2 regions of the Peptoniphilus sp. DNF00840 genome follow, and region 1 is predicted to be linked to the other one. Evidence: riboswitches for the same ligand, from Rfam matches in the RefSeq annotation. Region 1 holds a riboswitch; the other holds the start of a gene.
The links. Region 1 has a riboswitch for FMN ahead of ribD (bifunctional diaminohydroxyphosphoribosylaminopyrimidine deaminase/5-amino-6-(5-phosphoribosylamino)uracil reductase RibD). Riboswitches for the same ligand answer to the same signal wherever they lie in the genome.

Region 1 (4,515 bases):
AAGATAATTGGCACTCCAGTTTCAAGTGAAGATGATGCAATTCCCTTGGCAACTTCGGCTGATACAAGTTCGTAGTGAGTTGTTGCTCCTCTTATAACTGCGCCTAGGGCAATGACTGCATCGTATTTTTTTGTTTGCGCAAGGGCTTTGGCAGCTAGGGGGATTTCAAAGGATCCTGGCACCCAAATCACTTCGATTTCTTCCTCTTTAACTCCATGCCTTTTAAGTCCGTCGAGGCAGCCATCTAACAATTTTGAAACTATAAACTCGTTAAATCTTGCTAAAACTATTGCGTATTTCTTTCCTTGTGATTGTAAATTTGCACTGTAAACTTTCATTTTTCCTCCAATTTTATTTTAAAATTTTATTAAATGTAATTAATTTACTAACCTATTTATTATTACTAAATTCTGACAAGATGTGGTTCATCTTTTCTGCCTTAGTCCTCAAATAGAACTCGTCGTGTTTTGTTGAGTGAATTTCTATTGGAACTCTTTCCTTTATCTTCATGCCAAATTCTTGAAGTGAATAAACCTTGTCTGGATTGTTTGTAAGGAGTCTTAGCTCTTTAACTCCAAGGTCTTGTAGGATTTGTGCGCCAGTTGCATAATCTCTTGCGTCTTCTGGGAAACCTAGAGCCAAGTTTGCTTCAACTGTATCCATTCCTTGGTCTTGAAGGGCATAGGCTTTGATTTTATTTACAAGTCCAATTCCACGACCTTCTTGACGCATGTAGAGGAGGATGCCCCTTCCTTCCTTGTCGATTTGATTCATGGCAAGGTGAAGTTGGTTTCCGCAGTCGCATCTTGATGAGCCAAAGCAGTCACCTGTTAGACATTCAGAGTGAACTCTTGTGAGTACGTCCATTCCGTCGCCAATTTCTCCTTTGACAAGGGCTATGTGGTGTTCGCCAGTTACCTTGTCAATGTAGGCATGTGCTCTAAAGTCGCCAAACTTTGTTGGAAGTTTTGCCTCAGCAACTTTTTCTACAATTTTTTCGTGTCTCTTCCTATAAAGAAGTAACTCTTCAGTTGTTGTAATCTTCATACCAAGTTCTTGGGAAAGTTTAAAGAGGTCTTCGCCACGCATCATGTGGCCATCGTCTTGCATGATTTCACAGCAAAGTCCAACTTCCTTAAGTCCAGCAATTTTAAGAAGGTCAACAGTTGCTTCAGTGTGGCCACGTCTTACAAAGATTCCATCTTTTTTTGCAACAAGGGGGAACATGTGACCAGGTCTTCTAAAGTCCTCTGGCTTTGCATCATCTTCTACAAGCTTGTTGGCAGTTAAAGCTCTTTCCCAAGCTGAAATCCCCGTAGTTGTGTCTACGTGGTCAACTGAAACTGTGAAGGCAGTTTCGTGGTTGTCTGTGTTGTCTGCAACCATTTGATTTAATTTTAATTTTTCTGCGTATGTCCTAGACATTGGCATACAGATTAGACCCTTTGCAAGGGAAGCCATGGTGTTTAGACTTTCACCAGTGGCGAACTCTGCTGCCTGAATCATATCACCTTCGTTTTCTCTATCTGGTTCGTCAGTTACTATAATGATTTCGCCCTTTTTAAGAGCTTCAACAACTTCTTCAATAGAATTAACTTTCATTTTATCTCCTCTCAATTAAAATCCATTTTCTAGTAAAAATGATTCAGTAATTTTGCTTTCACTTTTTGCATTTACAAAATTGTAGACATAGCGGCCAATGATGTCGGTCTCAATATTAATCATATCTCCCACTTTTTTATTTATAAGATTGGTGTTCCTAATAGTTGTCGGAATAATTGAAACTTCAAAATATTTTTCTCCAACCTTTGAGACAGTAAGACTTATTCCATCAAGGGCAATGGACCCCTTGGGGGTAATGTACTTAAAATTATCGGAGTCAAACTTTATCCTGTAGACAATTTCATTTCCGTGGTTGAGGATAGAAATTATTTCTCCAATTCCATCAACGTGACCTTGTACTATGTGACCGTCAAGTCTCTTTGAAGGGCTTAGGGCTCTTTCAAGATTTAGCCTTTCGCCTCTTTTTAAATTTTTAAAAGTTGTGGACTTTATAGTTTCCACCATTACATCAGCCTTGTAAAAGTCATCGCCTAATTCTGTTACTGTAAGGCAAACGCCATTAGTTGCAATAGAGTCACCCACATTTGTTCCCTCCAAAACTTTTTTGCAGGAAACTCTCAAGCTGTAGAGGTCGCGTTCTCTTTTAATATCAGATAGGCTGCCAATTTCTTCTATAATTCCTGTGAAAATTTTAATCACACCTTCCAGTGACAAGTATGTCATCAAATAATTTTTCGCACTTCATATCCTTTATCCTAATTGCATTTTTGAGCTCATCAATTTCAAGGTCGCCTATGGCAGGTATCCCCTTGGACCCAAGTAAGATTGGGGCAATGAAGAAGTAAAATTTATCAACTAAGTTATTTTTTAGCATTTCAGCATTTAAGGTCCTTCCACCTTCAAGTATGATGGAGGAGATGTCGTAGTCCTTTAATTTTTCCATAAGGTCTTTGAGGTCAACCCTCTTGTCCTTGTTCTTACAAATTATGACTTCAACATTTTTCATTGCCTTTAATTTTTCTAGCTTATCCTTGTCGCAGTTTTCTGTTGTTGCTATTATTGCGATCGAATCTAAGTCATCGCTTAGGACTTTTGCATCAAGGGGGATCTTCAAGCTTGAATCTGTGATGATCCTTATGGGATTGTTTTTATATTTGCCGTGACGGGTGTTAAGGCTTGGGTCATCTGCAAGGACTGTTCCTATTCCCACCATTATTGCATCAAGTTGTCCCCTTAGTTCATGACCCTGAGCTCGTGAAAATTCTGATGTAATCCACTTGGACTCGCCAGACTCTGTTGCAATTTTTCCGTCAAGAGATATGCCAGCCTTTAGGACCACAAAGGGTCTCTTGTTTTTTAAGTAAGCGAAGAAGCTTTCATTTAGGTTTAAACATTCTTCTTCGCAAAGACCTTCTGTAACAGAGATACCTGCATCTTCCAAAATTTTTATTCCCCTGCCAGAAACTTTTTCAAAGGGGTCAGATGTTCCTATGACAACTCTTCTTATTCCTTCCTTTACAATTTTCTCAGCACAGGGAGGAGTCTTGCCATAGTGGGAGCAGGGCTCGAGATTGACATAGAGGGTTGCGCCTCTTATGTCTTCGCCACGAGATTTTGCATCTAAGATGGCATTTACTTCTGCATGGTTTTCGCCAAATTTTAGGTGGGCGCCTTGACCAATTATCTTGTCATCTTTTACAATTACGCAGCCAACAAGGGGGTTGGTCTTTGTCTTGCCAGTTCCCTCTCTTGCAATTTCAAGGGCACGTTCCATGTAAAAGATATCGTTAAAATCTTCTAAATACATTAAATCACCTATAAAAAAAGAGCCCATGCAGGGCTCAAAAAATTTAAAATTTATCTTCTTTCATCCAGACTATACTGTCGGTATTGGAATTGCACCAATTCAGCTTTCGCTCGCGGACTTTTACCGCCGGTGAGGAATTGCACCTCGCCCTGAAGAGTTTTATTAACTTATGAATTTATAATAACACTAGAAATTAAATTGTCAAGAAAAAGCAAATCATTTTCCCTCTTTGATCTTTTTTATTAAGGTGATGACATCCTCAAAGACAGAGTCTATGTCCCTGTCGGCATCAATGATATAGTCAGCGTAGGGGTCAAGGTCTTCTAAGACATCAAGTCTCTTTTCTATATCATTTGCACTGTCGTGCCTCTTTATCATCCTATCCCTCAAAGTATCCCTTGAGCACTTTAGGTAAATTGATTTTGCATTTTCAAATTCTTTTTTAATAGCTATGACGCCTTCCTTGTCAACAACAATAACGCAGTCCTTGTGCTTGTTGTTATTCTTTTCAAGGTCTTCCTTTAAGGTTGAGTAGTAGTTGCCAACGTAGCAAGTTGTCCCAATAAATAAATTCTCCTTGTCCATCTTCTTAAAAAGCTCTGAGTCGATGAAGTTATAATCCATGCCATCCACTTCAGAGATTCTTGGTTTTCTTGTAGTGTAAGTAATAATTTTTTCGATTCCGTGTGAGGTCAAGGCATTCCTTATAGTAGACTTGCCTGAACCAGAGTGTCCTAGTATTAAATAAATCATAATTGCTCCTTAAAATTTAATTTATTAAAGTATAACATATTTTTTCTATTATGCTTTACAATTTTAAAAATTTGAAGTAATATGGAAAAGATAAAATATTAGATGGAGGTTAGGATGAAACATTTAATTGAGCCACTAGATTTTACAACTGAAGAGTACGAAGAAATTTTTAGACTAGTTGATAACATTATCGCAAATCCAGATGATTATTCTCACGTTTGCGACAATAAGTTATTGGCTAGTCTTTTTTTTGAGCCTTCCACTAGGACTAGACTATCCTTTGAGACAGCTATGCTAAGATTGGGAGGACGAGTAATTGGATTTTCTGACGCAGGTGTAAGCTCATCATCAAAGGGAGAGACCCTACTTGATACCATTAGGGTTATAGAAAA
Region 2 (4,515 bases), on a different contig from region 1:
CATCTAACTTTTCATAGAGTTCTAAGAAATTTTCATAGGATATGTTGTTGCCCATGTGTCCTATTCTAAATACTTTTTCGAAGATGTCTCCTGCTCCTTTGGAGATTAGGATTCCTTTTTTTCTCAAGGCTCCGATGATGTCTTCTGCTATGAAGCCTTCTGGCACTATGACTGCTGTTAGGGTGTTGGACCTGGAGTCTTTTGCGTAGAGTTCGAAGCCTGCTCTTTCAAATATTTCTCTTGTGACTTCTGCGTATTTTTTGTGTAGGGCTAGGGAGTCTTTTTCAAATAATAAGTCTAGGGCTAAGTCTAGGGCGTAGGTTAGGTTTTCGTTCATTGTGTAGGGGAAGGCGAAGCCGTCGGAGTAGGCGTAGTAGTTTTCGAAGTTCATATAATATGATGGTACTGGTTTTTTCCTTTCTCTTATTGCCTTCTTGGCTCTCTCTGATATGGTCACTAGGGTTAGGCCTGTTGGTGCTGAGATACATTTTTGGCTTCCTCCTAGGGCGATGTCTACTTTGTAGTTGTCGAAGTCAAATTCTTCTCCCCCCATGCCTGATACTGTGTCGACTACTGTTAGGATTCCGTAGGAGTTTAGGAGCTTGCAGATGGTCTTGACGTCGTTGGTGATGCCTGATGGTGTTTCGCAGTGGACCATGGTTGCTACTTTGAAGTTGTGATTTTTTTCTAGGAAGTTTTTAAGTTTTTCTATGTCGAATCCTCTTCTGAAATCGTCCTCGTATATGTAGGGCTCTCCTCCGTAGTATTTTACAAAGTCGGCAAAGCCTGCTCCAAAGACTCCGTTGTTAAGGACTAGGACTTTGTCGCCTTCTTCTACTAAGTTTATGATGGCGCCTTCTAGTCCTATCATTCCTTCGCCTAGCATGATGAAGGATGTTGCTTCTGTCTTTAGGAGTTTGGAAATTTTCTTTTCTACTTGTCTGTGTTTCTTTTCGTATTCTGGATCTATGTCTGGGTTAGTTAGGGACTTGCCCATTACTTCCATTACTCTTGGGTCGATTGATGTTGGACCTGCGCATAGTATTTTCATTTTTTACCTCTCTTTGTGATTTTGTGATTTTGTAATTTTAAAATTTTTCTTTGCGACTTTTATTATATCAAATAAAAAAGCAAGCTGCCCTAGGACAACTTGCTTTTGTTTTATTTTATCTTTGATCTTTTCTTTTTTAGTTTTTAAAGAGTGGTGAGACTCTTTTGTAGACTAACATCATCACTGCTGATGTTGTGAAGCCTTTTATTAGGTTAAAGGGTAGGACTGAGTAGATCATCATTGTGAATAGGCCTGTGATCTTTGGTGTGATTGCTGTTCCCATTCCTATGATTGCATCCATTGGCATTACTTTGCCGTATAGTGGGAATACTACGAAGTAGTTGGAGATCATTGCGAGTGTTGTCATGGCAAGGACTCCTAGTGTCATTGATACTATTGCTCCCTTGTATGTCTTGTGTCTTCTATAGAAGTAGGCTGACACGAAGGCAAAGGTTGATGAAATGATGAAGTTGGATAGTTCGCCAACTCCTGCTGTCATTGTGCCCTTAAAGATTATGTGCATTATGTTTTTTAGGGCTGCTATTATGATGCCATAGGCTGGTCCCATTGTGAAGGCCCCCATAAGGACTGGTAGGTCTGAGATGTCTAGCTTCATAAAGGGTGGTGCTACAAAGGTAAGTGGTAGTTGAAAATACATTAGTATAAAACCAATTACTGATAGCATTCCAATTTTCGTCATGTCTTTTGTTCTTATCATAGAACTTGAATTTACTTTATTCATTTTTCCTCCTGTTGGGGCATAAAAAAACCCCGAACCTTCGGGGCATGAAAGTTTAAATCATTCTCTCATCCAGACTTTACTGTCGGTATTGGAATTGCACCAATTCGGCTTGCGCTCGCGGACTTTACCGCCGGTTGGGATTTGCACCCTTCCCTGAAGATTTAAAATATTATTTATTTGATGTTTTTATTATATCACTTGTTAAATTTTTTTCAAGCTTTATGTGGAGTTAATTTATATTATTTTATCAATTTGTTTTTGTAATTAATTTTATTGTCCTTAGTTAGTTTGTGCTTGTTGAGTTTGTGCTTGTGGTTGACCAACTATTACTTGTCCGCCAGCATTATTTACCCTTTGGGTTGCTGAGTTGTAAACTATAACCGGCATACCCGTAAAGGTTTGTGGATATAGGTTTTTCATTACTGGGACTGGAATGTTTATGCAACCATGAGAGCCACCTGACTTATAAATATTTCCTCCAAAGGTTGATCTCCATGATGCATCGTGAAGGCCCACTCCCGACCAGTTTATTGGTGCCCAGTAGGAAACTTTTGAACGGTAGGTTTCTCCTGTTAGGTACCTATCTCTTTCACGGGACCAAATCCTGTCGGTGCCTGTTGGTGTTCCGTTACCCTTGGTTGGGTTTCCTGTTACAACATTGGTTTCAAGTTGTAAGACTCCGTCTTTGTAGTACCAAAGTTTTTGCCTTGCAAGGTCTACTTCGATGTAGGTCTTGCCAACATCGTCAAGCTTTCTTGATACTGCGTCTTGTCTGTAGGATGGTTTAATTGTAACTGGTTCATCTTTCGCAAGGGCTTCTTTTATTTTTTCTCTTGTAGCCTTCCTATCTGTTAGCCAACCATAGATGCCTCCGTCAACTTTCATTAGGCCAAGTCCTGTTGAGTTAAAAATCCTGCTTGTCCTGTAGGTGTCATACTTGGCTGCAAGTCTTTCCACAAAGTGTCTTAGTTTGTCCTCGTCAAGGGCAAGGGTCCCGTCATTGGACTTGGAATACATGGCAATTATCCCTTGACCTGTCACCTCTTCCTTCCTATCGTCAAAGTCAAAAATTATTTTTTTCTTGTAGATGTCTTTATAGGATGCAAGTTGATTTTTTAGATATTCTGAGTCCTTAGTTACCTTTGGCTCTTGGTAGAGATTTTCATCTGCAAGGTTAAGTTTTTCCTTCTTATCTCCAAAGTAACCTAAGATGGTATTTCTAAATTCGTCCATCTTTATGAAGTTGCCGTGAACTTCATCTTGGATTTTAAATTCTCCATTTTTGAAGATGACTTTTGCATCTTCTGAGTGGTCCTTTTGACCCAAGACTGGCTTAAGTTTATTTATTTTTTTGTCTAGGGCTTCTCCATCGTAGGTAAGGTCAGTGTCTACTTGGTAGTGTTTTGGCACAAGAGATGCTACTGGCCAATAGAAGGCTGTCTGGTCTATGGAGTCACTTCCAAGAGAGTCAATGTAACCAAAGTCCTTGGCAGAAATCTTGTCGTTTAATTTTTTGTCCTTGGCGATGATTTCAAGCTCAAAGTTTCTCGAAAGGTCCTCGTAGGTCTTTTGCAGTTCAGATTTTTTTACAAGTCCAAAGTCCTTTCCATTTATGTAGGTCCTTGGCATGTACCTATTAGTGAAGAAGAAAAGTCCTCCTATATATATTGAAATTATTAAAATTAGTATTAGTCCGAAAATTATTTTAAATGTTTTTTTCATAAGTCCTCCCTCACATATTATACTAGATAAAAAATTTTTTTATGTAGGATTTTGTAAATGTAAAATATTTGTAAATATTTTTTGCTTTGTCTTTAATCTTCTATATATTTTTAGTGAAGTCTTTAATTTATTATTTAAATTTTTATCAAATATCTAAAGGAATTTAAGGGAATAAAAAAACCACAACAAAAAGTTGTGGAATAAAAATCTTTTATAATTTTATCAAAAATAAATATATTGGATATATCTATTAATTCAAGCAATTTTTATTATTTATTAGTTTTATTACTTTCAGCGTCTATTAAATACTGTTGAATATTAATTGTTGGAAGTGTAAAAGGTGGAATGTTTGCCAATGAAGTATAAGATGAAACAATAGCTCTAATATAAGGAAATAAAATCGATAAGGCATTGGCTAAAAATTTTTCGCCATCAACCTCTCCTTCAAAAGAAAAAATTCCTTCAACATCTACCTTCATTTCAAAGGGGTAACCATTGCTCTCTGAATTTTCAAATATATTTACTCCCATTTGAACATTCATTCCCTTTTCATAAATTTGATAATCGTGACCTATTTCAAAGGACATTATTATAGGTTCGTCAGAATCAAACTCTCTATTAAGTTTATAATTTATTTCTAAGACTCTATATTCTTCAAAAGATATTTTGCCTTTTATTTCATTTGTTTTTTTATTGTTCATTTTATGCCGCCTCTGTTAATAAAACGTCAATTTTTAAATTCTTGTTATTAATATACGACCTAGATTTATTGATATAAAGAGTCTTAGGATCACTATTATAATAAATAGTATCAGATTCACTTATTTTATAACTCGAATCATTATATTTATTGCAATTAATTTTATTACTTACTTCTTCATAAAAAATACTATCGTCATATTTTATAGAATTTTCCGCAAAAAAATCTTGAACTTCATAAGTCGGTTGTATATTCATATCCTTACAAACTTCATCCAATATTTCTTCACTATATATACTG

Region 2: it holds a riboswitch for FMN, as region 1 does, so the genes downstream of both, HMPREF1864_RS06540 (ECF transporter S component) here and ribD (bifunctional diaminohydroxyphosphoribosylaminopyrimidine deaminase/5-amino-6-(5-phosphoribosylamino)uracil reductase RibD) in region 1, are expected to answer to the same signal.

The regions. Positions count from the first base shown of each region.
Region 1 covers NZ_KQ960218.1:49,771-54,285, reverse strand. Annotated here, with positions in the region: gene ribE (6,7-dimethyl-8-ribityllumazine synthase) at 1-338, opposite strand, end outside; gene HMPREF1864_RS05535 (bifunctional 3,4-dihydroxy-2-butanone-4-phosphate synthase/GTP cyclohydrolase II) at 391-1,602, opposite strand; gene ribE (riboflavin synthase) at 1,618-2,262, opposite strand; gene ribD (bifunctional diaminohydroxyphosphoribosylaminopyrimidine deaminase/5-amino-6-(5-phosphoribosylamino)uracil reductase RibD) at 2,255-3,370, opposite strand; FMN riboswitch at 3,419-3,531, opposite strand; gene HMPREF1864_RS05520 (guanylate kinase) at 3,587-4,123, opposite strand; gene pyrB (aspartate carbamoyltransferase) at 4,238-4,515, shown strand, end outside.
Region 2 covers NZ_KQ960238.1:20,439-24,953, forward strand. Annotated here, with positions in the region: gene HMPREF1864_RS06535 (pyridoxal-phosphate-dependent aminotransferase family protein) at 1-1,051, opposite strand, end outside; gene HMPREF1864_RS06540 (ECF transporter S component) at 1,188-1,793, opposite strand; FMN riboswitch at 1,846-1,958, opposite strand; gene HMPREF1864_RS06545 (L,D-transpeptidase family protein) at 2,073-3,515, opposite strand; gene HMPREF1864_RS06550 (protein-export chaperone SecB) at 3,785-4,216, opposite strand; gene HMPREF1864_RS06555 (hypothetical protein) at 4,218-4,515, opposite strand, start outside.